3 regions of the Marinomonas pontica genome follow, and region 2 is predicted to be linked to each of the others. Evidence: predicted binding sites of a transcription regulator. Region 2 holds the regulator's gene; each other region holds the start of a gene.
The links. The regulator sigma-54, encoded in region 2, starts transcription at its own class of promoters, with help from an activator protein. The targets are predictions, from matches to a motif close to TGGCACNNNNNTTGCTNT.
Positions count from the first base shown of each region.

Region 1 (10,273 bases), 1.8 Mb from region 2:
TCGCCAGTGAACGAGACTTTGGCGATCTCTGGGTGTGCGGTGATCATTTGGCCTGTTCTGGCATCGCCTTGGATGACGTTGAATACGCCATCTGGCAAGCCTGCTTGGGTAAAGATTTCGGCCAGTTTAAGGGCGGTAAGCGGTGTTTCTTCCGAAGGCTTGAAGATCATTGCGTTACCAGCGGCTAGGGCTGGGCCAGATTTCCACATGGCGATTTGAATAGGGTAGTTCCATGCGCCGATGCCTGCGCAAATGCCTAGCGGCTCACGACGAGTGTAGAAGAAGTTGCCATTGCCAAGGTCTTGGTAATCGCCTTGGATTTTATCGGTTAGACCTGCGTAATATTCGATTACGTCAGCGCCCGTTTGAATGTCTACGCAAATGGCCTCTTGAAGTGGCTTGCCAGTGTCCAGTACTTCGAGACGAGCAAGCTCTTCGTTATTTTCACGTAATAAATCGGCGGCTTTTTTAAGAATGCGCCCGCGTTCAACGGCGCTCATTGCCGCCCATACTTTTTGACCTTGCTTTGCGGATTCAATAGCAGCATCGAGTTCAGCTTGTCCTGCGTGCTCTATTGTTGCAATCACTTCGCCTGTCGCTGGGTTGATTGTTTCAAAATGTTCACCGCTGGTGGATGCATGGTAGCGGCCATGAATGTATTGCTGCTGATGTGCCATGATGTGCCTCTTTAAGTCTGTTTCAATGAGCCGTTTGAGGACATTGAGATAGGTAGATTTTTTATTAAACGCGCGTTTAATAAAAACAATTGTACAGATTTTGACTTTAAATTGCAGCTCGAATCCAAGAATTAGTGATTTTGGGGCAAAAAGATGACGTTATAGAGCCGATAAAATGAGGGCTTATGGGTGGCTAAGATGGGTGAAAAAATGGCAATAAGAATGAGCCGCCTCTACAGGAAAGCAGAGGCGAAATAAGACACTTTAAAACAGAAAATTAAAGGCTAATGACACCGTTGGTGTCGTAACTGATCGGGCTTGGCACGTAATCGTCTGCCATTTCGTCGTTTAGCCATTCTGTGCCGTCAATGACGTATCTGAACTGATAAGCCGTATCGATATCCAGATTAAGCGTTGAAGCATAAACACCGGACTTCTGTTTCTTCATCAGATTAGCGGTGCAATCCCAATTATTGAAGTCGCCCACCAAGGCAACGTTTTTCGCGTCACCTACTGCCTCTACAGGAATCGCGAACTTTACTTTGCATTCTGGCTTGGTTTTCAAATAGGTTTTTTCAATCATTTCCAGCTCCATGGTCTAGCGATAGACAAATAATAGTTAGGCTACTGCAAAAGCCTGAGGGACGATGAAATAGCTTCTTGGTAGAGCATAAGCAAGGCTTACGCCAAACTTTCTAACCGCTTAATTTTCAATCAGAAAAACAATGTGAGAGCGTGTGCTGTCGAATTTATGAGCCAAATTTGCCTTAAAACCGTGTACGGGTGCGCCATTTTTGGGCTTACCAAAGGGTACAATTTAAAGACGTAAATTCACAATTCGCTTGCTCTAAATGTCCTACACTCAAATGACAACAAAAATAATGAGGTGTTTGTATGGACATTCAAATGGGCGTTCTCATTGTGTTAAGTGTGATGCTTGTTATTAAGATCATCTATTTGGCGTTTTTTAAACGACCAGAACAACAAGACCATCACCATGCGCATCATTCAAATCACCATCACGACTCATAGTTGTCAGGCGTCGTGTTATTGGTTGTGACCACGGTAGCGTTTGTTTTTCGCTTCTTTGACTGTATTTAGGTCTACTAGGACTAATCCGTCCACACAGTAGCCAAAGTCGGCATCGACACCAAAGTCTAAGAAGCGAACCCCGCCCGGCTCACACAATTCACTGTATTGCTTGAACAACGTAGGCACACTCGCTCCAAAATGGCTGAGTTGTTCTTTTAGCACTCTAAAATCTTCTTCGTAATCGTCACCGCTGAACATGTTTGCAATAATGTCATTGTGTTCGGCGTTTACCTGATACGGCGTGAAAGAGCGCGCTAGGTGTTCTTTGTCGGCAAAGTAAAGCGTGTAAAAAGACACAATGAAGTCTTTGGCCACTTGAGGGTAGCTGTTGCTTAGGCTGACAGGGCCAAACATGTAACGAATGTCAGGGTGCTTATCTAAGTAAGCCCCAATGCCGTACCACAAATAATCTAAGCTGCGTTTGCCCCAGTATTTTGGTTGGATGAAGCTGCGGCCTAGCTCGATGCCTTGTTCAAAATACGGTTCCATGTCGCAGGAGTATTTGAACAGTTCGGCGCTGTAAATGCGGTTTGGTTTGTCTTCTTTCATGTAGCGAGCGACTTCGCCGATGCGATAAGCGCCCACAATTTCCAGTTCTTCTTCATCCCATAAAATCAAATGGCGGTAATATTGGTCGAACTTATCTAAGTCCGAACGCTCGCCAGTGCCTTCGCCGACTTTGCGGAAGGCAATCTCACGCAAACGCCCGATCTCTTTCATGGTCACGGACATTGGGTCGTAGTCAAATAGGTAAATTTGCTTGTTGTCTTTGGTGCTGCCAAGGTGCTCTGAGACTTTCAGCTCTTGTTTGATCATCTGTCTGTTTTGCGGGTGTTCTACCGTTTTCTCGGTTTTAAGAAGCGGTTTTTTGCCCTTAGCGATCCGGTACAAATGACGTTTTACTAATTTGTTTTTTTCTTTGTCGCTCAATGGCAGTTTGGCTAATTCTTGAATTGGAATCGCTTGACCAACCTGCATGGGGATCTTGCGATTGCGTTGGCGAAACATTTCATTTGCAAGCTGAATCGTCGACAACGGACGGTATAAAATGGAGCTTGTGTAAAACAACATAGAGTTACGGCCACCAATGTGAACCGGCAATAACGGACTGTTGGTCTTTTGTGCCAGCTTCAGATAGTTCTGATTCCACTGCTGGTCTTTTACGCCACTAGGTGACATACGAGACACTTCCCCCGCTGGGAAAATGATAATCGCTTCTTCATTGTGTAAGCAGCTCATGATGGCTTTGAGTTGTTGGCGTCCGGTTTTTCCACCAAGATTATCAACGGGAAGAACCAGCTGTTTTAATCCATCAAAGCCCATCAACAAGTCGTTTGCTACTATCTTAACGTCAGGGCGAATTTCACCGATTAGTCGCAGCAAAGCGAGACCATCCAAGGCGCCAAGAGGGTGGTTGGCGATGATCATTACACGTCCGCTTGCGGGAATATTGCGACGATCAACTTGGCTGACTTGATAGCTGAAATTGAAGTGATCAAGCACTCGATCAATAAATTCGAAGCCGACACAGCCGTGGTTTTTTTCCAGGAATTGGTTTACTTCACTTTCGTGGAATAAGCGCTTTAACACGCTTAACGTCGGGCGAGTGATAAGAGGGCTTTTGTCGAAAAACTGAGGAGATTTACTGGCAATCATTTGCTCGACTTGTATCACAGTGGTGCTCCGCTTTAATAATTTTTTAGATGTCTTATTAATCAGAGTAGAGTGTCAATATGACAAAGATGTGACGTTTATGTGGCGGAGATATGATCATTCCAATAGTCAAAATACGACACAAAAAAAAGCCCACCAAACGGTGGGCCAAAAAGCCGCTGACTAGAGAGTTAGACAATAAACAATCTGCGACTGAGCTAGGGTTTTCCCATTACTAGACGGTATATAGGGAAAGAATCTGTTACTTCATCGTTGGCATTGAAAACTCTGCGCCAGCGCGAAGTCCTGTTGGCCAGCGTGCAGTGATGGTTTTCATCCGAGTGTAGAAACGTACGCCGTCTGGACCGTGCATGTGCAATGGACCGAACAAAGAGCGTTTCCAGCCACCAAAGCTGTGAAATGCCATTGGTACAGGGATAGGCACGTTTACACCCACCATGCCCACTTGCACGTCTTCACAGAATTGACGAGCGGTATCACCATCACGAGTGAAAATTGAAGTGCCGTTGCCGTATTCATGTTCGTTGATCATTTGCAGCGCTTCTTGATAGCTATTTGCGCGCACAACACATAATACAGGGCCGAAAATTTCTTCGTTGTAAACACGCATGCCTTGTTTCACATTGTCGAACAAAGTGGGTCCGACGAAGTAACCATTTTCGTTGCCTGGATAGACAAAATCACGCCCATCACGCACCAAGGTTGCGCCTTCTTCCACACCAATGCTGATGTAGTCTTTGATTTTTGCGCAATGTTCTTTGGAAATAACTGGGCCCATATGAGCCTCTTCTGGTAGTCCAACACCTGGGCCGACGCGCATTCCGTCGATTTCGATACTTAAGCTGTCGATGAGGTTATCAGCAACGTCATCGCCCACACAGACCGCAACAGAAATCGCCATGCAACGCTCGCCCGCTGAACCGTATGCTGCTCCCATTAGAGAACCAACCACTTGGCTTGGATCCGCATCTGGCATGACGATCATGTGATTTTTGGCCCCGCCAAGTGCTTGAACGCGTTTACCGTGAGCAGAGGCCGTTGCATAAATGTATTCAGCAATCGGTGTGGAACCGACAAAACTAACCGCTTGAACTCGTTCATCCGCTAGCAATACGTCGACGGCTTCTTTATCACCATTAACGATGTTAAATACGCCATCTGGCAAGCCGGCCTCCGTAAGCAACTCAGCCAAGCGAAGCGGCACAGAAGGGTCTTTTTCTGATGGTTTCATCACAAAAGTGTTACCGCTGGCAATGGCAACAGGGAACATCCACATAGGAACCATAGCTGGGAAGTTGAACGGCGAAATACCCGCGCACACACCAAGAGGTTGCATCAAAGACATGCTGTCTACGCCGCGACCGACATTTAGGCTGTGTTCGCCTTTTTGAAGGTGTGGGATGCCGCAAGCAAACTCAACCACTTCGATGCCGCGAGTTAATTCACCTTTTGCGTCGGAAAATACTTTGCCATGCTCGCTGGTGATCATTTCTGCGATTTCGTCGGCGTGTTGTTCTAGTAGGGCTTTAAATTTAAACATGACACGAGCGCGGTTAAGTGGCGTGACCTTGCTCCATGTTTTGAACGCTTCTTGTGCTGATTCAATCGCAGTGCGAGTTTCGTCTGCGCTCGAAAGCGCAACACTAAGACTTTGTGCGCCAGTGGCTGGGTTATAGACTGGACCTGTGCGACCGCTTTGGCTGGCAATTTGCTGACCGTTAATGTAGTTACCTAAAGTTTTCATGAGAGTACCTAGCGTTTGTATGTGTTTGTTGAGGCGAACACTGTTTATCTAGTGTCTAGCGTTGGCCTCATAGAAAAAGAGCGCTTATTGGACGATGTCTAACCCTGATTCAGCGCAGAGCGCCTTTAAGTTGTTGGCCCCAAGAGTTGCGTAGGTTAACGGGTGCGCAACGGCAGGATCTTGTTCTGCTTCTACCACTAACCAGCCTGAATAGTTACTGGCTTTCAGTTGTTTGAATAAACTGCTGTAATCGATAAAACCGTCACCAGGCACGGTAAACACACCGTTTAACATCGCATTTAAAAAGCTGATGTCGCGGTTCTTGGCGTCTTTTAAAATCTCAGGGCGAAGATCTTTACAGTGAACGTGAATGATACGGTCCGCGTGTTTTGCTTGAACTTCTAATGGATTTCCGCCTGCAAACGTCATATGACCTGTGTCTAGCAATAGTCCGACAGAAGGTCCTGTGTGTTTCATTAGTAAGTCAACTTCGTGTTGGCTTTCAATGACGGTTCCCATGTGATGGTGGTAAGCAATTTGAACACCTTCAGATAAGCAGTAGTCTGCGACTTGAGTCAGCTTCTTACTCATTTCAGCGATCTTTTCTTCGCTGATAATAGGGCGGTGCGACAATGGTGTCTCGATTTGTCCATGGATGCAGCCAGTGACTTCGCAATACACCATGGCTTTTGCGCCAAGGGATTTTAACAAGTGAAGATGAGGTTTAATGGCTTCTATTTCTTCTTCTACACTACGAGTCAATAATTCGCCACTGAACCATCCAGACACCAAATTAAGACCATGGTTTTCTAAAATTGGACCGAGTACTTCAGGTGTACGTGGAAATTTTTGACCCAATTCAAAGCCACTAAATCCAGCCTGCTTACCTTCTGTTAAGCAAGTTTCAAGCGAGGTTTCTGCTCCCAGTGTTGGTAGGTCGTCGTTTGTCCATGTTAATGGGTTAATGCCGATTCTGACGCTCATATTATTATTCTCCGATCAGTAAATGGTAAAAAATGGATAGTTATAAATTTTTAAACTGGCGTTCTTTATGAGCGTCGTAGTTTTTTCTTGCTTGGCGAACTTGTTCGCGCTCAGATACTTCTGGCACCGCCACATCCCACCAATGACCGCCACCTTCAGTGACAATGGCAGGGTCTGTGTCGAGTGTAATTAAGTAGCTGATTGGTGACGCTTTTGCGCGCTCCAATGCGGCTTCTAATTCGGTAATGTTGCTAACTTTTTCAGAGTTTGCTCCGAGCGCTTTAGCGTGAGCAGCAAAGTTGGTTTTTGGTGCGCCTTCTGGTGTAGTGAGGCAGTCGTCCAGCATATTGTTAAAACCAGGGCCACCGCAGAATTGCTGCAAGCGATGGATGCAACCAAAACCTCGGTTATCCAGTACGACCATAATAATTTTTTGGCCGAGCATGACCGACGTGGCAATTTCAGAGTTCAGCATTAAGTAAGAACCGTCACCGACCATGACAAAGACCTCGGACTCTGGGCTGGCCATTTTGGCACCCAAACCGCCCGCTAATTCATAGCCCATGCAGGAATAGCCGTACTCCATGTGATAACCACGGTGATAACGAGTACGCCACAGTTTTTGGAGCTCACCTGGTAACCCGCCAGCAGCACAAACCACCATGTCTTTTTCGCCAGCAGCGCGGTTTACAGCGCCCACGACTTCCGCATCACTGGGCAAATCTGTACCTCGATCCGTGGTCACTTTGTCGACAACTTGTTGCCACTTGACGCGTTCTGTTTCGGCTTTTTTGATCCAAGAAGGTTCTATTTTCCAGCCTTGTAGAGCTTTGCTTAGCAGTGGCAGAGTGAGTTTCGCGTCGCCGACTAATGCTTGGCTCTTGTGCTTGATTGCGTCAAAGGACGCCACGTTTAGACTGACGATTTTTGCGTCAGGGTTTATCAGAGAACGAGAGCCAGAGGCGAAGTCGCCAAGACGTGTGCCAACAGCAATAATAAGGTCTGATTCAGCGCATAAGGTGTTTGTTGATGCTGCGCCTGTCACCCCAATAGTGCCCATATTTTGTTGATGATCCCAAGGGAGTGCGCCTTTGCCAGCTTGCGTTTCGCCCACAGGTAATTGAAATTGACTGACAAAGGCGTCAAATTCTTTTAATGCGCCAGAATAATGAAGACCACCGCCAGCAATGACGACAGGCTTTTTCGCTTGCCTGATAAGTTTAAGTGCATCATTAAGCTCATAAAAGTCCGGCGTTTGACGACGTAGGCGGTGAATTTTTTCATCGAAAAAGCTCACTGGATAATCAAATGCCATGGTTTGCACGTCTTGCGGTAAGGCTAAGGTGGCAGGTCCACATTCGATGGGGTCGGTCAAAATACGCATGGCTTGAGGCAATGCTGTGAGCAGTTGTTCTGGACGCGTAATACGGTCGAAGAATCGACTGACAGGGCGAAAACAATCATTTGAGGTGATGGTCATATCTTGAAAGTTTTCTACTTGCTGCAATACCGGGTCGGGCATACGAGTCGCAAAGGTATCACCAGGAAGAAACAAAACAGGGATTCGGTTAACATGTGCGACGGCCGCTGCGGTTACCATATTCACCGCACCTGGACCTGCAGACGCAGTGCAGGCCATCATCTGTTGGCGGTTTTTGGTTTTTGCGTAGGCAATAGCAGCGTGTGCCATGCCTTGTTCATTGTGTGCACGATAAGTCGGAAGTTTGTCTTTTACGTGGTAAAGCGCTTCGCCAAGACCGGCCACGTTACCGTGCCCAAAAATCCCCCAGACACCGGCAAACATAGGTTGAACGCCATTATCTGTTTCTATTTTCTGCGCCATCATGAATCGGACGACGGCTTGCGCCATAGTGAGTTTTATTGTTTTCATCTTGGTTTCCTTTAAGCCTGCTTCTGCTGTGGCTGATGGTTGTGGCGTTCTTTCCAGTAGGATACTAATTCCAAGTAGTTCGATACGATGGCGTCGATCAGCTGCTGGTCATTAAAACGATTTCCTAACCACGCGCGGCTTGGCTCGCTGAAAATGGAGCGACCAACGGCAAAACCTTTACAAATATCGAATCCTGCACTATTGGCAAAACCTTCTTTTAGTTCATTCATCGGCGCATCCAACCCGAGCATCACGACACCGCGGCAGTGCTTATCGTGGTGCTCTACTATGTCGGTAATGGCCTGCCAGTTGGCTTTGGACTGAGGCGGTAACTTCCACCAATCTGGGCGCACATCTAGATGATAGAAGCGTTTGATTGAGTCTGTGAATAGGCTGTCATCAAAGTCCTTGTCGCGTGGTGGAATGATTTCTAGAAGAAGCTCATGCCCTGAGGCGCAACATGCTTTATAAAGCTCGATCACCTGACGTTCTTGTGCTGCTCGCATTTCTATTTCGTCTTTAGAGTGATAGAAAACAAGGCATTTCACGATGTGTTCTTTTGGCCAATTTTTTAGGCGTGAACCGATGCTGCGCCCACCTTCTAGTTCAATAGGACGAGAGCTTGGTAACTCGACAGGGCGGCCAATCCAAAGGCCGCGTCCGGTAACAGCGTTTAGTGCATCTTGACCATATGTGTCGTCGATCAATACACCGTATTGGCTGCCGTTTAATTCGCGAGCACCGACATCTAATGCATCAACCAACAAGCGTTTTAGTCTTTTAATGCGTGAAGGGTCTGCGCCTTCTTCACGAGCCATATCAAAGAGTTGTTTACGATGATCAAAAGCAAAAATACATAGGTCTTGCCAGTCGTACGGCAATCTTTCTGTGGTGACTCGATGTAAATGATTCAGTTCACGATCTAAGTCTGGACGCTTAATTTGTTCAGCACGAGCAATGTAATTATCTAATTCTTCGGCACTTGGAATCGCTGGAGCACAACCATGTCGAGAGACAACCAACGCGCCACATGCATTGGCATAAGTGCAAGATTGTTCTGCTGACTCGCCTCGAATCCAGCCGCGCAAGAAACCACTCATGAAAGCATCGCCAGCACCAAGAACGTTGAGTACATCTACACGAACGCCAACATGTAGCTCAAACGCATCCATAGAGTCAGGGATCGCGCCTTCAAGCACCGTACAGCCCTGAGAGCCAAGTTTCAGAACGATAGTGGCGTTACTGAGTTCACGGATTTTTTTCAGGGCGGTAATCGTGTCTGTGCTGCCACCGGCAATATGCACTTCTTCTTCTGTCCCAACGATAAGATCAAAATCAGCCAAAATACTTTGCATGTGTGCCGATACTTTTTCATTGGAAATAAAACGTGTTTCACCGTCACCAGGGTTTGTTAAACCCCAAAGAACAGGGCGGTAGTCGATGTCCAAAGCGCATTTTGTGCCTGCTTGTTTAGCGTAGGCAATAGCTTGTTTACTGGTTTCGTAAGTGCTTTCTGTAGAGAAGTGAGTGCCAGTAATAACAAGCGCTTTTGCTGAACCAATAAACTCAGCGTCAAAATCGTCTTTACTTACCGCCATGTCGGCGCAATCGTTGCGGTAGAAAATCAGTGGAAAAGTGTCTTGGTCTTTGATGCCGAGAACGACTAAAGCGGTTAGACGTTCTGGGTCTGTGATGACATGGCTGGTATCGACACCAGCACGGGCTAATTCTTCTTTGACGAAACGCCCCATGTGCTCATTACCAACACGCGTCAACATGGCGCTTTTTAGACCAAGTCGTGCAGTGCCAAATGCCATGTTGCCAGAAGAGCCGCCAAGGTATTTAGCAAAACTGCTAACGTCTTCTAAGCGACTACCTATTTGTTCTGAATACATATCGACAGCGGCGCGTCCAAGACAAATGAGATCTAACGTTTTATCTTTGTGCATGGTTCTACATCTCCCGTATCAGCCGATATGACAACAAGGTGAATCCGTACTTTGTCGAAAATGAGATGGCTGTTTTTTTTATTGTTAAATATATCTAAAACGATATTAGAATATATGTTCTACATTTTCAATACTTTGGAATAAAATATTCCATATAGATTTGTAAGTATAAAAATTATTTAAAAACAAATGCTTGGGTGTTTTCTTTGGTGTTTTTCTCGCGTTTTCATGCCAGAAAAATGAAACAAATATTTTAATTTTT
Region 1 covers NZ_AP027271.1:3,193,685-3,203,957, reverse strand. The annotation lists gene betB (betaine-aldehyde dehydrogenase) at 1-677, opposite strand, end outside; gene AABA11_RS15105 (isoamylase early set domain-containing protein) at 955-1,260, opposite strand; gene AABA11_RS15100 (hypothetical protein) at 1,572-1,709, shown strand; gene olsF (bifunctional ornithine lipid synthase OlsF) at 1,725-3,443, opposite strand; gene AABA11_RS15090 (CoA-acylating methylmalonate-semialdehyde dehydrogenase) at 3,685-5,187, opposite strand; gene iolE (myo-inosose-2 dehydratase) at 5,272-6,171, opposite strand; gene iolD (3D-(3,5/4)-trihydroxycyclohexane-1,2-dione acylhydrolase (decyclizing)) at 6,212-8,062, opposite strand; gene AABA11_RS15075 (bifunctional 5-dehydro-2-deoxygluconokinase/5-dehydro-2-deoxyphosphogluconate aldolase) at 8,074-10,011, opposite strand.
Region 1: a site for sigma-54 is predicted at 1,349-1,366, ahead of AABA11_RS15105 (isoamylase early set domain-containing protein). Genes of this name have one in related genera too.

Region 2 (10,273 bases):
GTTGAGCAAACGGAATCGATGACGACCATTGATGTCAACACAGGGGCTTTTGTTGGCAGTCGAAATTTAGAAGAGACCATTTATAAGACCAACCTAGAGGCGGCCACAGCAATTGGCCGCCAATTGAGGCTAAGAAATCTCGGTGGGATTATCATTATTGATTTTATCGACATGGAAGACGAAGAGCATAAGCGTCAAGTATTGCGAATGCTTGAGAAAATATTGGATACGGATCACGCTAAGACGAAAATTACAGGTGTTTCTGAGCTGGGCTTGGTTGAGATGACCAGAAAAAGAACCCGCGAAAGTCTTGGTCAGACTTTATGTGAGCCGTGTCGATCTTGTCGAGGAAGCGGTCTAGTGAAAACGCCTGAAACCGTGTGTTATGAAGTTTTTCGCGAGATTTTGAGGGCTGACAGGGCCTATAACTCACAAACTTATACCGTATTGGCTGCCAGTTCTGTTGTTGAGCGATTTCTTGATGAAGAAAGTGCCGCTGTCGCCGAGTTGGAGGCGTTTATTGGAAAAACCATTCGATTCCAAGTGGACTCTGTTTACACACAAGATCAATATGACGTTGTTTTACGCTAGCCAAAGTAGGGCCTATCAATGTATTGGTTACTGCGAAAGCTGATTCTTGTTGTTTTTTGGGGGGCGGTTACTTTTTCAGCGCTGCTTGCTGTATTTGCTTTGGGTGTCGGGCAGCTATTTCCTTACCTTGACCATTATCGTCCCCAAATAGAGAAGAATTTAGGGCAAATTGTGGGTTACCCAGTCACTCTTGCTGGCATTGATGGCCGTCTTGAGGGAGTTGATCCTACGGTCTCTGTAAGTGGGTTTGAGCTGTCGGCTGGTGGCCAGTCAGCGATAGTTATTGATGAAATGCGGGTGCGTCTTGACACCGTAAAATCATTACTAACATTGAGCCCTCAGTTTACCTATATTCGATTCGTTCGACCTTATGTTGGGTTGCAAGAAGCAGAGGGGCAGTGGCGGCTAAAAGGCGCTACTCCTTCACGCAACGTACGTAACGAGGTAGGTGTCGAACGTGTTTTAGACTACTTGTCAGCTCAGCGTAATTTTTCAATTTATGATGCCAAAATAGCGCTGGATAGCGAACAATTTGGTGAGCATTCATTACGCATTCCTCATATCTACATCTTTCAAAAAGCCTATGAATCCCTTTTAACATCGACTCTGTTTCTAGACGATGGGGCTTCGCCTTTCCAAATAAGTGCTCGTATTGATCAGGGACGCAGTTTGCTTGGTAATTATCGGGTCAAAGCGTCTTTAAATGCCCCTTTTATGACTTTGCCTGTCAGTCGTTACCTTGCAACCAATGACTATAACTTGGAATCAATAAGCTTCGGTGGTGATGTCTGGTTGGATGCATTTATTGGTAAAGAAGTGGAGGTGCGAGCTGAGTCTGCACGTTTCGCTTTTACGTTTGCAGACGGAGAACGATACGACGCAACCTCTTCTATAAAGTTACGCTATTCTCAACAGCGTCCTAGTGTGCGGATGGATGTTCACAACATGACTATTGCGGATGAAGTAGGCACTCAGTCAGCCATTAATTGGGTGTTTGATTGGTCATCTGTAACAAATCGCTCGGTGGTCCGTTTTGATCAAGCTGACCTTGGGTTGGCGCACAAAATTGCTAACCATTTTTTGCCTGAAGACTCTAATGCGAGTCGCATATTGAATGGATTGAACCCTACTGGAGCCGCAAAAAATGGCAGTGTTCAATTAACGAATAGCAGTGACGGTCTTTCTTTTCAGTTTTTAAGCAATTTGTATGGGGCCGCCATTGATGATTATAACGGAATCCCTAAAGCCGATAATATTAATGGTGTGTTTAGTTTGTCGGATGACGCTGGTTATATCGATTTTCGAGGCAGCCACAGTCAGTTGGGCTTTGCGACGGTATATGACGAGTCGTGGTTAACGGACGCGCTGTCTGGTTATGTTAGTTGGCAGCAGCAACAGGATATCTTTTTGGTTAGTGGTCGTGATTTGTCAGTGCGTCGTAATAATGCAGACATTAGTGCTGGCTTTCGTTTGGAAGTGAGGAAGGACGCACCAGATTGGCTGGCTTTGGATTTGCATGGGCAAAACCTGTCTGTCGATGAGCGTATGACGTATTTACCACCTAGGGCACTTGATGATTCAATAATGTCTTGGCTGGCGGGGGCTTTTCCTAATTCTGGCGACATAACTGAAGTGGATGTCTTGGTTCAAAGTGAATTGTCTGAAGGTGCTTCGCCGCATGTTCGCGTAAAAATGGCGCTGCAAAATACAGATGTATCTTTTGATAAAGATTGGCCGGTTGCACAAAGCGTCAATGGTGAGTTTGCTTTGGATGACTCCGGTGTCAGAGTGGTTGTGGATTCGGCGCTTTGGGAAGACGTATCGGTCAATAATTTAACGGTGGCTGTTCCCATTACAGGCGGAGTGGCTAACTGGTTGAACATCACTGGTGGAATTGATGATGACGCCTCCAAAATACTGTCGACATTAAAATCGACACCACTTGTAGATTCCGTGCTTTCTCCTTTTACGAACTGGACGTTAGGAGGAAAAGTGAGTGGGGATTTTGATCTTACCATTCCTTTCTCTTCAGGCATGCAGCCTAAGGTTCGGTTGCTTGTTAACTTCAATGATAATCCATTGCAGATAGGCGATCTGGATCTAAATGGTCAAATCAATGACGGGCGTTTGCAATTTAGTTCTGGGCAGGGAATTACCAACACCGAATTTGACATTCAGGCATTAGGAGGGGCGTCTCATTTGGCGCTGACTTCTTCTGTGACCTCAGATGGTGGTATGGCGATTCAAGGGGAACTTGCAGGAAAGGTAGGGCTGAAAGAAACCTTAGCATGGCGGCAAGCAGGCAATGAGGCCGTAGCCCGTGTGTCTGGTTTGGTGGAATACACAGGCTCACTTGCTGTCAACCAGTCACAAAGTGGTCAGGTTGATCTGATCATCAACAGTGATTTGTTAGGTGGGCAAATAGATTTACCTGAGCCCATTGGTAAAGGACCTGCTGAGCAAAAAGACCTGCAAGTTAAAGTTAGGCAGCATGAAAAAGATATCGTTATTGATGCAGATTATGGGACCTTTTCTAAAGCCAGATTGTTGTTGCAAAATAGTGCTTTTGTTGGGGGCGAGCTTGTATTAAGTGCCAGTCAAGACAAAAACTTGAATGCCACTATTCCAAATGGCTTGGTTGTCAGTGGAGACTTTGATCGTATTCTTGTCCAAAATTTGCAGTCAGTTATCGCTGATTTTTCAAATGCATCAAATGCTTCTGACGCTGTGGAGATTCCCTCCTTACCAGCTTGGTTGAGTAAGGTCGACCTAATCGTTGATGAGGTTGTCGTTAACCCTAGTAACACCTGGCATAACTTCAAAGTATCCTACAGTGCGGCAACGGATAAGCCGCTGTTTGTTAGCTCAGATGAAGTCAATTTTTCATTCTCAAATGACGCTGGTGTTCCTAATCTTCATTTTGGCTTCTTAAGTTGGAATACAGATTCTTCTGAGGACCAAGAAGAGACCAAGGGAAAGGGCGCGCCAATTTCAGCCAAGCAAATTCCGAGTATGACATTGGCTATAGACCAGCTTTATTTTAATGGAAAGCCCTACGGTGACTGGTTGTTATCTGTCGCTAGAGAGGGTGATGTCGTTAGAATTGATCCAATTTCATCTAAATTAAAAACAGGTGATTTTAAGGGGAGTTTGTTTTGGCAAGACAGAGGGGATGCTTCTAGTGTGGAATTGACTATTGCGGCCAGTGGTGCTGATCTTGCTGAATTGACAAAAAAATTTACTAACGACGACGCTTTTGTGTCCTCCAAGAAGTATAAAATTGATGTGGGTTTAAGCTGGAAGGGGCATCCGTTTTATTTTGATCGCGAATCTGTATCGGGTCGGATTGGCTTCTCTGCTACCAATGGTAATTTCAGAAAAGTCGATGAATTACCTGCTTTCTTAAAAGCGTTGGGGATATTTAATATTGGTGCTTTGAGTCGTCGACTTTTGTTGGATTTTTCAGATGTTTATGAGCCTGGGTTGACATACGACGAATTCAAAGGTGTGTTGACGCTAGGTGATGGCATTCTGAAAACGGTTTCGCCTATAACCATTATCTCCCCTAGTGCTGAGCTTGTTGTTGCGGGTGAAGCCGATATTGTCAATGAAACACTCAATGAAAAATTGACCGCCACGTTTCCTTTGACCGGTACTTTGCCGTTGGCTGGGCTAATTTGGGGGACACCACAGTTGGCTGGGCTGCTGTTTATTACCGATAAATTGATTGGTGATCAGCTGTCGAAAGTCACCAGTGTTCAATACAAAGTGGAAGGTTCGTTCAACGATCCATTGATGACGCCAGTGCGTTACCAACCAGTGGAGAAGTCGAAATAATGGATTCTTTGAAAATAGCCGCAATACAATTGACGAGTACTCAAGATTGGTTGGTCAATATTAATGAAGTGGAGCGGTTGGTTGGTTTGGCTGTCAGGGACGGCGCGCGTTTGGTTGTTTTGCCTGAGAATGTCTTTCTTTTTGATGGGAAGCGCATGCGAACGTTAGCGGAATCGGATGATCAGTCAACGATTTTTGAAAGGGTGTCTGTTTTAGCAAAAAAATACGGTATTTATCTTGTGGTTGGCTCTCATCCGTCAGCTTTTCGTCCAGATGGACGTTTGGTCCCAGATGGACGGGTAAGGCAAAGTTGTTGGGTAATTGATCCAGTAGGGCAGATCGTAGAGAGGTATGACAAAATTCACCTTTTTGATGTCACTGTGGATGACAAAGCAGCCTCTTATAAAGAGTCGGATGTGATCGAAAAGGGAGAGTTGGCGTTAAAAACGGTGGATGTTGACGGTTTTAAGGTGGGTTTAAGTGTCTGCTATGATTTAAGATTTCCTGAACTATATCGAGCGCTGACTGAGTTAGGTGCAGAAGTCCTACTCGTTCCTGCTGCGTTTACTTATGTGACAGGACGAGCTCATTGGCACACACTTTTAGCGGCGCGTGCAATAGAAAATCAATGCTATGTTCTGGGGGTGGGGCAATGTGGTTGGCACAATTCAACTCGTCACACCTATGGCAATAGTGCTCTCTATTCACCTTTTGGGGAGTCTCTTGATAGACTACAAGAAGAGTCTGGGTATTTTGTGCATGAAATGAAAAAGCAGGCTATTGAAGATTGTCGGACAAAAATGCCCTGTTTTTCCCATCGTAGATTACTTTAATAAAAACCCTTGTTTACAACATATAGCTAAACAAGGGCTTCATAACGGGTTATTTTGGATTGAGTTAGTCTTTTAGCCCGAGTCTTTTTTCTTCTACTTCACGCAAAAAGCGAAACAGTTTTTTGCGGTTTGTTGTATTTGCGCCTTGGGATACTTCTTTTTGAGATTGACGAATCAGCTGTCTGAGCAATTGAATGTCTTCAATCTCTGGGTTTTCATCTAGGTATTGAGACAAAACTTCTTTGCTGTTTTCGCCAATCAATGCATCACGTTTAAGTTCTAGCTGATGGAACAGTTTGTTGTAAGCGGCAGAGGTGGTGTCAAAAAGTGCAACACGGTGCGCGATGGCTTCGTGATCTTCGGTGCGCATTACTTTGCCAATGTATTGCAAATGTCTTCTCATTGCTTCGTGCTGCTTTATGCGGCCAGCTTCAACAAATGCTTCACGTAATGTGTCAGACATTTCTACTTTTTTAAGTTGGTTTTTGCTCAAGCCTAGTAGCTTTTTGCCAAGATCTTGTAAGGCTTCCATTTCACGCTTGATCTGGGTTTTGCTTTTAGGGATATCTTCTTCGTTTTCAAATTGATCAAAGTCTGTCATGGGAACCTATATTAAAAAAATAGTAGCTAGACCAAGGAAGGAAAGAAATCCAATAACATCGGTCACGGTTGTTAAAATAACGCTGCCAGCAAGGGCAGGGTCGATACCAATCTTTTTCAAAAAAATTGGCAGGAGTGTACCAGTGGTTGCTGCAAATAGCAGGTTTATTATGGTGGCGCCTGCAATGATATAGGCAATCTTTATGTTGTCAAACCAAAGTGCGGTGAGTGCGGCAATCACTGTTGCCCACAATAGTCCATTTAAAAGCCCTACAATCAGCTCTCTATTAAGCAGCCAGCGCGTGTTTGTGGAGCCTATCTGGTTAAGGGCAATGCCTCGGATGACAAGGGTCAATACCTGAGATCCAGCAATTCCTCCCATGCTGGCAACGATGGGCATTAGGATAGCGAGCGCGACCACTTGGTCAAGCGTGTTCTGGAATAATCCAATGACATAAGAGGCGATGAACGCGGTAATAAGGTTAATTCCAAGCCAAACGGCCCGGCGTTTGGTGGTTTTCATTATTGGGGAAAAGGTGTCTTCATCGTCATCAAGCCCCGCCATGCTTAACATAGAATGTTCGGCTTCATCACGAATTACGTCAACCACGTCATCGATGGTAATGCGCCCTAGCAGTTTTCTGCTTGCTCCGTCGATAACGGGAGCGGAGACAAGGTCCATTTTTTCAAAAAGCTGCGCCACTTCGCTCGCAGAGGTTTCCGCATTGATAACCGTGAATTCGGTTTCCATAATGTCGCGTACGGTTGCGTTTACATCAGAAACTAACAATTTTGTCAGCGGCAGTGTGCCTAAAAGTTTGTCCGAACGACTCACAACCAGTAGGTTGTCGGTCATATCAGGCAAGGTTGAGTGTCTGCGTAGGTAGCGAAAGACGAGATCGACAGTGATGTTTGGACGAATCGTAATCGTGTCCGTATTCATCAGGCCGCCGGCAGAATCTTCTGAGTAGCTTAGAAGCGCTTCTACTCTGGTTCTGTCTTGCGTTGTCATGGAGGCAAGAACTTCTTTTACAACTTTTTCAGGTAGGTGCTGTAAAAGGTCAGCGAGGTCATCGCTTTCAAAGTGTTCAGAGACGGCAATAAGGCGCTCAGTGTCCATATTTTTCATGAACTGAACACCAATATCTTCACTAAGATATTGTAATACTTCGCCTTCGTTTTTTGCTTCTATGAGCTCCCAGAGCAGTTTACGCTCTTTGGGAGGGGAGGATTCTAGTAAGCGAGCGACATCTTGTGCAGGTAAAGCACCGTTAAGCAGATAACGGATTTGCATGGTAGCGCCCGATTCGAGGGATTCGGTCACTGTTTGCAAATGATTTAGGGTGCTTTGTTCTGGCATCTGAACGTTACTCGTCTTCACCAAAGCGATTATTAATCAGCTCAATGATGGCTTCAATGGCTTCTTTTTCGTCGTCACCATTGGTTTTAATGCGTATTTCTGTGCCTTTTCCCGCCGCAAGCATCATCATTGCCATGATGCTTTTTCCATCTACGTTGCGACCATCTTTTTCGATGGTGATGTCGCAAGAAAAGCGTGTAGTGGTTTCGATGAGTTTGCCGGCGGCACGAGCATGCAAGCCCAGCTTATTTATTATGACGATAGACTCTTCCTGCATACGCCGTACCTATATTAGTGTGTTAAAAATAGTAAATAACTCTTCGTTATTGTTTGCAGTTCGCAATTTGTCTAGCGCCTCTGAAGACTGTGCTAATTCGGCAATTTGCGCCAGAGTAGCAAGGTGTTGGTCGCATTCATGAGGAGGAACGATAAGCGCAAAGATCAGATCAACCGCTCTTTTGTCGATGGCATCGAAGTCGACTGGCGTTTGCAGTGACATCACGACGATGGCAGTGTGATTGGCTGACTCTAGTCGACAATGGGGAATCGCTATGCCATTGCCAATACCTGTGCTTCCGAGTTTTTCACGGCCAAGTAAGGCATCGTAGACAGCTTCGTTGTTGCAATGTAGACGATTTGAAGCGACTTCGGCAATGCTTTCTAAAACGCGTTTTTTACTAACGATATCTTGTTTAGCAAGAACTAGGTCTGCTTTTAATAATGATTTCAATGACATGATAAAATGGTTTCCGTTTAGATCAGTCGTTTTCGTTCATTGGAAGGAGGGATATTCATCGCCTCACGATATTTGGCTACCGTTCGTCTGGCAACCTGTATGCCTTGGTCTGCCAAAATGGCAGCGAGTTTATTGTCGCTTAATGGTTTTTTCGCCGGTTCGTCTGAAACAAGCTTTTTGATCATGGCGCGAATGGCGGTAGAGGAACACTCTCCACCTGATGCTGTGTTTACATGGCTTGAGAAAAAGTATTTTAGTTCAAAAATGCCTTTTGGGGTGTGCATGTATTTCTGAGTTGTCACCCTTGAAATGGTCGATTCATGCATTCCCACTTCTTCGGCCACATCGTGAAGTACCATGGGTTTCATGGCTTCTTCACCCAGTTCAAAGAAATCTATTTGTCTACTAACGATGCAGCTGGCCACTTTTAACAACGTTTCGTTTCGGCTTTGAAGGCTTTTCATGAACCACTTGGCTTCTTGAAGCGATGTTTTTATGTAAGTCGCATCTTCCGTTGTGGTGGCTGTACTCGCCATTGCAGAATACGTTTCGTTGATTTTTATGGGGGGGAGAGCGTCGTTGTTTAGCTCTACTTGCCAGACATCATTGCGTTTTTTGACGGACACATCAGGGATGACATAGTCTGTGTCATCAGCGTCAATAACTGAGCCAGGTCTGGGGTTTAGCTGTTGAATTAAATGAATAACTTCTTTTAACGCTTCGTCTTTTAGTTTTGTCTTTCGGCTCAGCTGAGCGAAATCACGATTGCCTAAAAGTGGTAGGTAATGATCGATTAAATTGTAAGTGCTTTTGAATAATGGATGGCTGTGAAAGGCTTCCAATTGAACAAGTAAGCAATCTCGTAAATCGATAGAGCAAACGCCAACAGGGTCGAAGCGCTGAAGTCGGTGCTGCACAGCAATAACTTCGTCAATTTCCAGCTCTTCTAGCTCTGTACTGAGTGATTCGCAAATGTCCTCGGGTGTAATGCTTAAATACCCATCAGGCTGCACACACTCAATAATCGCGTAAGCAATTTCAATGTCTCTGTCCGACATATGGGTCAGATTCAATTGCCAAATAAGGTGGTCTTGGATGCTTTCAGCGGGTGCGTTACGGCTTTCAAAATCGCTTTCACTTTCAAAGCTATTGCTGTCGCTAACGGCAGCAGAACTTTGGTAAGTGTCATCCCAGTTACTGTCTATTGATAACTCTTCTGGGATGCTTTCTGTCCACTCAGATTCTAAACGCGCTTCTTCGCTGTTTGTTTCTATTGGTGTTTCTGTTGCAATTTTGGATTCGATGCTTGCTTGAGTATCACTGTTCGTATGTTCTTCGTCATCGAGCTCAAGAAGTGGATTGGACTCTAAAAATTCATGGATTTCTTGCTTTAAATCCAACGTAGAAAGCTGCAGCAAGCGAATGGCTTGTTGCAGTTGAGGCGTCATGGTCAGCTGTTGACCGAGTTTTAATTGCAAAGACTGCTTCATAGAGCAACTCTTTTTGTTTGAATGAATTGGAACGAGTTGTGCATACTACTCCCTTTCTACAGCAATGATAAGGGGTTACAGGCGGAAGTCGTCGCCTAAATAGACCTTTTTTACCTGTTCATTGTTGATGACCGTACTCGCGTCACCAGAAGCAATGATGTAGCCATTGCCGACAATGTAGGCTTTATCGCAGATGTCGAGTGTTTCTCTGACGTTGTGATCTGTGATTAGAACGCCAATTCCACTCTCTTGTAGGTGTTTTATTATGAGCTTGATGTCGCCAACTGAAATAGGGTCTACACCAGCAAAAGGTTCATCAAGCAGTATGAATTTTGGGTTCATGGCAAGTGCTCTGGCAATCTCCACCCGACGTCTTTCGCCACCGGAGAGCGCCATCCCAAGGTTGGTGCGGATGTGGGTGATGTGAAACTCTTCGAGAAGTTCTTCAAGCCTTGCTTTTTGATCGTCTTTACTTAGCTCTTTGCGCGTTTCAAGGATGGCCAAAATGTTGTCTTCAACAGACATTTTACGAAAAATGGACGCTTCTTGAGGTAAGTAGCCAATGCCTTTTTGGGCACGAGTGTGCATGGCATCGTGGGTGATGTCGTGGCCATCGATAAAGATACCACCCGCATCATTAGCCACCATGCCAACGATCATGTAAAAGCATGTGGTTTTTCCTGCGCCATTGGGGCCGAGCAAGCCGACGGCTTGGCCGGACTCTACTGAGATAGAAACGTCTTTTACGACTTTTCTTTTTTTGTAGCTTTTAGCAAGGTGCTTTGCTTCTAGTAAGGCCATCTATTGTTTTGCCTCAGGCGCTTGT
Region 2 covers NZ_AP027271.1:1,439,473-1,449,745, forward strand. The annotation lists gene rng (ribonuclease G) at 1-591, shown strand, start outside; gene AABA11_RS06710 (YhdP family phospholipid transporter) at 610-4,428, shown strand; gene AABA11_RS06715 (carbon-nitrogen hydrolase family protein) at 4,428-5,261, shown strand; gene yjgA (ribosome biogenesis factor YjgA) at 5,326-5,862, opposite strand; gene mgtE (magnesium transporter) at 5,869-7,221, opposite strand; gene AABA11_RS06730 (HPr family phosphocarrier protein) at 7,229-7,498, opposite strand; gene ptsN (PTS IIA-like nitrogen regulatory protein PtsN) at 7,508-7,957, opposite strand; gene AABA11_RS06740 (RNA polymerase factor sigma-54) at 7,975-9,447, opposite strand; gene lptB (LPS export ABC transporter ATP-binding protein) at 9,523-10,248, opposite strand; gene lptA (lipopolysaccharide transport periplasmic protein LptA) at 10,249-10,273, opposite strand, start outside.

Region 3 (10,273 bases), 1.6 Mb from region 2:
CCGACTTGCTGAACATTGAGGTTCATCTTTCCCTCTTCATCACTAAACATGCGGTATTTCAAAAGTTTATCTGCCAATCTTTGAGCATCCGCTTCGGTATCGCCTTTTTCAATGCCAACCAACACCAGCTGCCCATGATCAATGGCTCCTACCGTGTCACCCTCTACAACAACGCTCGCGTTCAATGCTCGCTGCACCAATACTTTCATTGCACTCGCCCTCTTTCTTTTGGCTCTTCTTACGTTACGACCTTAACAACCCCCAGATAAAACAAAAGCGCCCGAAGGCGCTTCTGTCGCTCACGGATTCATTTGCATGAACCCATTTGCTGCTGCTCTATAAAAACAACGTATTTAAAGTATTACGCTAAGCAAAAGCTTACTTACGACCAGCGCGTTTACGCTCGTTTTCAGTCAATAGCTTCTTACGAATACGAATGCTTTCTGGTGTTACTTCTACCAATTCATCGTCTTCAATAAACTCAAGCGCTTGCTCAAGTGTATGGCGAATTGGTGGCGTCAAAGTCAACGCTTCATCTGTACCAGAAGCACGCATGTTCGTTAACTGCTTACCTTTAACAGGGTTAACCGTTAGGTCGTTATCGCGTGAATGGATACCGATTACTTGACCTTCGTACACTTCAACCGCATGACCTAGGAACAAACGACCACGGCTTTGTAGGTTGAACAATGCAAATGCTGCTGTCTTACCCGTCACCATGCTGATCAATACACCGTTTTGGCGTCCACCTACATCACCGTCTTTTACTGGACCGTAATGGTCAAATACGCTGGTCATGATACCAGAGCCAGAAGTCAATGTTAGGAACAAGCCACGGAAGCCGATCAATCCACGAGAAGGCGTCATGAACTCAAGACGAACACGACCTTTACCATCTGGTTCCATGTTAGTTAACTCAGCTTTACGTAAGCCAAGCTCTTCCATGATAGAACCTTGATGCTGTTCTTCAACGTCGATAACAACCAACTCAAATGGTTCTTGAATTTTGCCGTCGATTTCTTTTTGAACTACTTCAGGACGAGAAACACCCATCTCGAAGCCTTCACGACGCATGCTTTCAATCAAAACAGAAAGGTGAAGCTCACCACGACCAGAAACAATGAATTTATCCGGTGCATCACCTTGGCTTACGCGCAACGCTACGTTGTGGATAAGCTCTTGATCCAAACGGTCTTTGATATTACGAGAAGTAACAAATTTACCTTCTTTACCAGCAAACGGAGAATCGTTCACCATGAAGGTCATGCTTACTGTTGGCTCATCTACAGACAATGCAGGAAGCGCTTCTACGCACTCTGGGTTACATAGCGTGTCAGAAATACTTAGGCCATCGATACCATTAATACAAACGATATCACCCGCAGACGCTTTTGTTGTATCTACACGAGCTAGACCGTGGTAACCCTTAACGTTTAGAACTTTACCTTTACGCTCTTTACCGTCAGCAGATTTGATTACTACTTGCTGGTTTGGAGACAAGCTACCACGAGTGATACGGCCGATACCGATAACGCCAACGTACGCATCGTAGTCCAATGCAGACACCTGCATTTGGAACATACCTTCTGGATCAACATCAGGAACAGGCACGCTGTCTACGATCATTTGGTAAAGTGGCACCATGTCTTCGGCCATGTTTTCTGGGTCATTACCAGAAATACCGTTGATTGCAGAGGCATAAATAACAGGGAAGTCTAATTGCTCTTCTGTTGCACCAAGGCTATCGAACAAGTCAAATACTTGATCCATAACCCAATCTGGACGAGCGCCAGGGCGGTCAATTTTGTTAATAACAACGATTGGACGAAGACCACGCTCAAATGCTTTTGATGTTACGAAACGAGTTTGTGGCATTGGGCCATCAACTGCGTCAACCAACAACAATACAGAGTCAACCATGGACAATACACGTTCTACTTCACCGCCGAAGTCAGCGTGTCCAGGTGTGTCTACGATATTGATACGGTAATCGTTCCACATGATGGACGTGTTTTTCGCCAAAATGGTGATACCGCGCTCTTTTTCTTGGTCGTTAGAGTCCATGATTCGCTCTGAACCAAGGTCTTTACGATCTAGCGTACCAGATTGTGTTAATAACTGATCAACCAAGGTAGTTTTACCATGGTCAACGTGGGCAATAATAGCTACGTTACGTAACTTATTGATATCATTAGACATTTATAGTTCTCTGCATTTAGCGTGAGCAAAAAGATAAACTGCCGCTTGATACGGGCAGATATGCTCTTCAAGCGTCTCGGATCTTGGTGCGGGATAAAATTCGCGCAATTGTACCCTTATATTTGTGAAGATCCCATTAAAGTGGCCAAAAAAGTCTATAAAAATACTTCAATTGGATAAAAAGCGCATTTGAATAAAAACGATAGCATTTAAACACTACAAAAATACTACCGTTTTTTTAACACTGATTTAAGGCAAATATACTCCGACATTTTCATGCCCTTTGCCCAATAAGTAAGACGCGTGCATTCGACTCATGACGCCCTTGCCACAGTACAGTAAATGCATTGTGTCTTTATCAAGATCAGACCAATTAGAATCCAATGCAAAAAATGGAATCACTTTGACAGGACGACCGCTGACTTTCAATGGGCGGTTACTGGCTTCATCTGGGTGACGGATATCGATGATCACTTCGTCTCCCACGGGCATACGCACCACAGGCACTTCACCTTGATATTGCTTAGAAACATCGTCCATTACATTTTGAATCGACATAACTTGAGCGTTCTCAATGGCACTTTCCAACACGGCAAAGTCAAAGTTCGACTCTTGTTTTTCCACGCGATGCATTTTTGCTCGCGTTGTTGGCTTAACCGAAATCACACCACAAAACTCAGGCATACTGGCCGCAAATGGCGCAGTGCCGATTTCGATGGCCTTATCAATGATGACTTGCTTATTCGTCGTAATCAAAGGACGCAGTACCAGCTCTTCTGTCACCTGATCGATCACTTTTAAATTCATCAAGGTTTGACTAGAAACTTGCGCCACACTTTCACCCGTTACCAACGCTTTCGCCCCGACTTCGCCCATCAACTGAGAAGCCGCACGCAACATCATGCGTTTTAAGATAACGCCCATCTCGGCGTTGTCCACTTTGGTTAAAATCTCACCGACCACAGCCTCAAAAGGCACAGTAATGAATTTTACATTCAGTGCGGAACCGTATTTTTCCCAGATAAAATTGGACACTTGCTTAACGCCAATTTCATGAGCATCTCCGCCCAAATTAAAGAAGCAAAAATGCGTTTTCAAGCCTCGACTCATGGTTAAGTAGGAGCTTACTGTTGAGTCGTAACCACCTGACATTAAAGACAACACAGAATCTTGGGACCCTAACGGATAACCGCCAAGGCCTTCAACTCGTTGTTCAATCATCCACACTCGATCATCACGAATATCAATAGGTACCAATACTTCAGGATTTTTCAAGCGCACCGCTAAGGCGCCGCAGCGTGCTTTTAAACAACCGCCAATATGACGTTCAGCATCCACAGAAGTAAAGTCATGCTGGCCGACACGTTTTACTCGTACTGCGAAAACAGCGTCTTTTAACGCATCGCCATAAGAAACCACCGCTTGCTCTACAATGTCATCAAGGTCGACCAAAGGGAATTCACGAACATACTGGAAATGAGCAATACCGGCGATACAAGACAATGCCTCTGTGAACTCTTGTCGCAATGTGTCTTTATCGGAAAAAATTTCAATAAAGTCCCAATTACCTGAAACAATGACATCGGCATCGTGCTTCTTTAATACCAGTTTCACATTATGGCGGAGTTGTTTAATAAACGCCTTTCTTACTGGACGACTTTTGATGGTGATTTCTGCAAAGAATTTAACAATGAATTTCATAAGGTTTGAGGTTTTTACCGGATAGTGTAATTTAGGCGCATAGTATAAAGAAAAGCCAATCGATACGAAAACGCTAAATTTGCACCAAAAGAAAACAATCAGCCTTATTTTTGCACCAACAAGGTGCATTTAAGCAATTTCAAAGCGCTATTTTGGCCAAAGTGAATAACAACAAGGATCAAAAAAAACCTATCTTATTGTTATTTATGAACTTATTGTCTCGCACAAAATTCTGGCACAAGTTGTGCTTACCTTATAATCGATGAATAACTAGACAAACGGCGCTTTACATTGAAGCCCCCTTAAATCAAAAGTAATTTTGCTTTTACTATGACTGGAGAACAACTATGTCAAACAAGACCCTTGCCTTGATTGCTGAGCATGACGCGAAGTGGGTTGACCTTCGCTTTACCGATTTTAAAGGTAAAGAACAACACGTATCTATTCCAGCTATTACGGTAGATGAAGAATTTTTTGAAAACGGTCAGATGTTTGATGGCTCTTCCATCGCTGGCTGGAAAGGCATCAACGAATCCGACATGATCATGATGCCTCAGGACGATACGGCGATTATCGACCCTTTCACTGAAGAGCCAACGGTTATTGTTCGTTGTAACGTTATCGAGCCTTCTACTATGCAAGGTTACGACCGTGACCCACGCTCTGTTGCTCTACGTGCAGAAGAATTCCTAAAATCAACAGGTCTTGGCGACACTGCGTTCTTTGGCCCAGAGCCAGAGTTCTTCATCTTTGATGATGTTAAATGGAAAACAGACATGTCAGGTTGTTCTGTAGAGATCAACTCTGAAGAAGCGGCTTGGTCTTCTAACAAGAAATTCGAAGGCGGCAACATGGGCCACCGTCCTTTCGTTAAAGGCGGTTACTTCCCAGTTCCACCAGTAGACTCTCATCACGACCTACGTGCTGCAATGTGTGGCGCGATGGAGACTATGGGTCTTGTGATCGAAGTTCATCACCACGAAGTAGCAACAGCGGGTCAGAACGAAATCGGCGTTAAATTTAACACTCTAGTTAAAAAAGCCGACGAAGTTCAAATCCTTAAGTACTGCGTACACAACGTAGCGCACGCTTACGGAAAAACAGCGACCTTCATGCCTAAACCAATCGTTGGTGACAACGGTTCTGGTATGCACGTTCACCAGTCTTTCTGGAAAAACGGCGAAAACCAATTCGCAGGTGACCAATATGCCGGTCTATCTGAAATGGCGCTTTACTACATCGGCGGTATCATCAAGCACGCTAAAGCATTGAACGCGTTCACTAACGCTTCAACTAACTCTTACAAGCGTCTTGTACCTCACTTCGAAGCACCTGTTATGCTTGCATATTCTGCACGTAACCGTTCTGCTTCTATCCGTATCCCATACGTTGCAAGCCCTAAAGGCAAGCGTATTGAAGCTCGTTTCCCTGATCCAACCGCTAACCCATACTTGGCATTCGCAGCTATGTTGATGGCAGGTATTGACGGTATCAAAAACAAGATTCACCCTGGCGATGCAGCGGATAAAGATCTATACGACCTACCAGCTGAAGAAGCGTTGGCCATTCCTCAGGTTGCTGGCAGCCTAGAAGAAGCGCTTAAGTGCCTAGATGAAGACCGCGCATTCTTAACTCAAGGTGGCGTTTTCTCTGACGACATGATCGATGCTTACATCGACCTTAAGACTGGTGAAGCTCGTCGCGTATCTATGACAACTCACCCACTTGAGTTCGAACTTTACTACAGCGTGTAATAGCAATATTCGCTAAGTAATTCACAAAAAGCCCCGACACAGATCGGGGCTTTTTTTTGCACTAAAAAAAACATCAACACCATAGCGCACAAAAACAGTGCATAATGTTTTCCTGACAAACGCAAAAACCTTAATAAACAAGCCATTCTAGGCTGCCCAATGTTGGTTCGCTTTTTGCAGTTGTTATAAAAGGAAACCATAAAAGCAGGAGTCAATAGAGAGGCACTGTCTGTGTATAGTTTATTAATCGACCATTTATCTACGGCTATTGTTCAACTGAATGACCAGCTTGAGATCGAATATCTGAATCCTGCAGCCGAAATGTTGCTGGCGGTCAGCCGCCGTCGAATTTATGGCAGTGACATTAACGCCGCCTTTCGTGAAGACGAAGACAGCATTCAAGCCTTGCATGCCGCTATCGAGTCTGGCCACCCTTTTACTAAGCGCGAAGCGGAAATAGAGTGCAGTAACAACAAAAAGCTCTTTTGCGACTACACGGTCACACCAGTCATGGGCACGTCCAATGATACGGAAAGCTTAATCATTGAGCTGTATCCACGCGATCGCATGAAGCGTATCTCACAAGAAGATGAAATCATCGCGAACCACGAAAGCAGCAAAGAACTGGTGCGCGGCTTGGCTCATGAAATCAAAAACCCACTTGGCGGTATTCGCGGCGCCGCGCAACTTATCAGCCGAGCGTTTACCGATGAAGCACTAAACGATTACACACAGGTGATCATTGAAGAGTCCGATCGGTTACGTGATCTTGTTGACCGTTTGTTAGGGCCGAGACAACTACCGAAGAACAAACCTCTCAACATACACAAGGTCATAGAACGCGTTAGACAACTGATCTCAGTTGAGACAGACAATCAAATCCAACTCATTCGAGATTATGACCCAAGTATTCCAGACCTCATTGGCGACGAGTCGCAATTGATCCAAGCGCTGTTGAATGTGACACGCAACGCCATGCAAGCACTCATGGAAGACACCGGCAATCACCACAAAACCATTCACATGGTGACGCGGGCTTTGCGTCAATTCACCATTGGCTCAAAACGCCATCGTTTAGTGTGCAAAATCAGCATTGTCGATAACGGCCCGGGCATTCCAGAAGCCATTCTAAAAACCCTCTTTTACCCAATGGTCAGCGGCAGAGCCGATGGCACAGGCTTAGGCTTATCCATCGCACAGTCTGTTATTCATCAGCACCATGGGATTATTGAATGCAACAGTTACCCGAAGAAAACCGAATTTAATATATTGATTCCCATAGAGACAACAGTCCACGAACAGGAGAAACACACATGACACCAGAAGAAACCGTATGGATTGTTGACGACGATCGCTCTATTCGTTGGGTTTTAGAAAAAACACTGGAACAAGAAGGCATTCAATGTCGTCTGTTCGACTCTGCTGAAAACCTCGTCAACATGATTGATAAAGAGCAACCCAGCGCGATCATCAGCGACATACGTATGCCAGGTATGGATGGCCTTAAACTGCTTGAGAAGCTGCAAAAAGATCACCCCTATTTGCCCGTAATCATCATGACCGCCCACTCCGATTTGGAAAGCGCGGTGGCATCTTATCAGGGTGGTGCGTTCGAATACTTACCAAAACCTTTCGACGTCGAAGAAGCGGTCAGCTTGGTGAAACGCGCCATGCTCCACCATCGCAACGCAAGACCCAGCACCGACGACATGGAAGTGGCAGAAGAGCCTCAAGTAGACAAAGAAATTATCGGCGAAGCGCCTGCCATGCAGGAAGTTTTCCGCGCCATTGGTCGTCTTGCCAATTCCAACATTACGGTGTTGATTAATGGCGAATCGGGCACAGGCAAAGAGTTGGTTGCACAGGCGTTACACACTCATAGCCCACGAGCATCCAACCCATTTATCGCCTTAAACATGGCGGCCATTCCACACGACCTCATTGAGTCTGAATTATTCGGCCATGAAAAAGGCGCATTCACTGGTGCCAACACACAACGTCGTGGACGCTTTGAACAAGCCAATGGCGGCACCTTATTTTTAGATGAAATCGGCGACATGCCAGCTGAAACCCAAACCCGCTTATTGCGCGTCCTAGCAGATGGTGAGTTTTATCGCGTTGGCGGCCATACGCCCGTTAAAGTGGACGTTCGTATCATTGCCGCGACACACCAAAATTTAGAAAACTTGGTACAAAAAGGCTCATTCCGAGAGGATTTGTTCCACCGACTAAACGTGATTCGCATTCACTTGCCAAAACTGGCAGAACGCCGAGAAGACATTCCAAAATTGGCTCGTCATTTCTTGAGTCGTGCCGCGGATGAACTGTCTGTGGAACCAAAGCAACTCACCAAAGAAACCGAAAATTACCTTACCCAACTCGACTGGCCAGGCAACGTTCGTCAATTAGAGAACACCTGTCGATGGTTGATTGTGATGGCATCAGGCCGAGAAGTGCTTGTCGAAGATTTACCACCGGAATTGCTCGCAGCGGTTCCACACGAGCAACCTTTCGCATCTTGGGAGGAAGCGCTTAAAAATTGGGTCGACAGTACATTAGCCACTGGACAAAAAGGCATACTTGAACAAGCGGTGCCAAAATTTGAGCGAATCATGATTGAAACTGCATTGGCACATACTGGTGGTCGTCGTCGTGATGCTTCTTTGTTACTGGGCTGGGGACGCAACACTCTGACCCGTAAAATCAAAGAGCTCAACATCGATCACGCCGAACAGGATGAAGATTAATAAGGCCTGAGAAACAATCGAGTAATGCAAGCAAGTCTTTTATTATTTGCTTGCATTATCTCAGTTTTCTATTCTTTTAGACTTGCTTTTACTGGCACAATCCCCTACTAATTAAAGATTATTAAATAACGATTAATAAACGGGAAAATAGTTATGTATCCAACACTTCAGTCCATGGGTATCACCAGCATACAGGACATTGAAAAATTCACGTTACGCTACGAAGGCGGTCACGACGTCTTAAAAATTTATTACCGCCGTGAGAAAGGCTCTTTGCTTCCAAAGAGTAAAAAATTCAAATTTGGTCGCTCAACAAAAACCGTATTGGCTGATGGTGGTCAACAAACTTACCGACAAGTACAAGAACCATCATTGATCGTTTTACGAGCGATGGAAGAGCTGGAACAAATCGTCGGTAAGCAGCACGAAACCAAGGCATCAAAAGAAGATTTGATTAAAGAGCTGGAACACCTAGAAAAAGTGGTCAACAGTAAAATCAGTGAGATAAAAGAAAAAATCGAATCGATGCAATAAACCTGTACTGGGTATTTAGCAGAACTTCCCTTTGACCAAGCGATTGCCGTTATCGCTTGGTCAAACAACAATATCAACTGGCTCCCCTCTTTTTTTCTCGCTACAATCTTTCGCATTCTTATCTTCTGTGTACATTTTATAAGCCAATCAATATGAACCTCATTACCTCTGTAGAAGTACTTGCCGACATTATTAGACAAGGCGGCGTTATCGCCTATCCAACTGAAGCTGTTTGGGGGCTGGGTTGTGACCCTTTTAATGAAGCGTCGGTAAGACGTATTTTGACATTGAAAGACCGTCCAGAATCCAAAGGATTAATCTTGGTCGCCGGGGCAAAACAACAACTGACGCCTTGGCTTCAGGCTCTCGACGCTACTTCTGCAGCGCGCCTTGTCAGCCACAATGACATCCCAACATCATGGGTGGTACCCGACAGGACCATTACACCAAGCTGGGTAAGAGGTGAACACCAAAGCGTTGCAATACGTTTATCTCAACACCAGCCGGTTCAACGCCTGTGCGCTGCCTATGACGGCGTTATTGTCTCTACCTCCGCTAACCCTGCAGGATTATCACCCGCAATGAGTGCAGAAGAAGTGCATGCGTATTTCGGTGATAAGATTGACGCTATTTTTCAAGCACCATTGGGCATGGCTTCACAACCTTCGCAAGTACGGGACATTTTAACCGATACGCTTTTTAGAGCGTAACGCCCCACTTCCAACCAGTGTGATTTTTCCTGAAAAATACGACATGAATGCCGAGCAGCCTGTGTAAAACACACTGTTTTATCCACAATAAAAAAGCCACGTTTCATTCCTGATATAAATGAAACGTGGCTTTGATTGAAACGACCAAATATTCGTTTAAGTTTAGTGGCCGCCTAGGTAGGCTTCTCGTACTTCTGGGTTAACCAATAGCTCAGCCCCAGTACCTGTCATACGAATCTCACCGTTGACCATAACGTAACCGCGGTTTGCCAATTTCAAGGCGTGGTTAGCGTTCTGCTCCACCAAAAAGATGGTCATCCCTGTGCTCGCAACGTCTTTCAAAATTTGAAAAATCTGCTTCACGATAATGGGCGCCAAACCTAAACTCGGCTCATCCAACAACAGCAGTTTTGGACGGCTCATCAAGGCACGAGCGATCGCCAACATTTGTTGCTCACCACCAGACATAGTAGAGGCTCGCTGATTGCGGCGCTCCAGTAATCGAGGAAACAGTTCAAACATTTTCTGCATGTCTTCCTCAGCATGATCCATACCGATTGGAATCGTCCCCATCAATAGGTTCTCTTCCACCGACATACTAGGGAAAATCCGGCGACCTTCTGGTGAT
Region 3 covers NZ_AP027271.1:3,031,591-3,041,863, forward strand. The annotation lists gene dtd (D-aminoacyl-tRNA deacylase) at 1-209, opposite strand, end outside; gene typA (translational GTPase TypA) at 379-2,199, opposite strand; gene thiI (tRNA uracil 4-sulfurtransferase ThiI) at 2,449-3,900, opposite strand; gene glnA (glutamate--ammonia ligase) at 4,248-5,654, shown strand; gene glnL (nitrogen regulation protein NR(II)) at 5,886-6,971, shown strand; gene ntrC (nitrogen regulation protein NR(I)) at 6,968-8,401, shown strand; gene AABA11_RS14355 (DUF3461 family protein) at 8,555-8,935, shown strand; gene tsaC (L-threonylcarbamoyladenylate synthase type 1 TsaC) at 9,088-9,645, shown strand; gene AABA11_RS14365 (ABC transporter ATP-binding protein) at 9,808-10,273, opposite strand, start outside.
Region 3: a site for sigma-54 is predicted at 4,134-4,151, ahead of glnA (glutamate--ammonia ligase). Genes of this name have one in related genera too.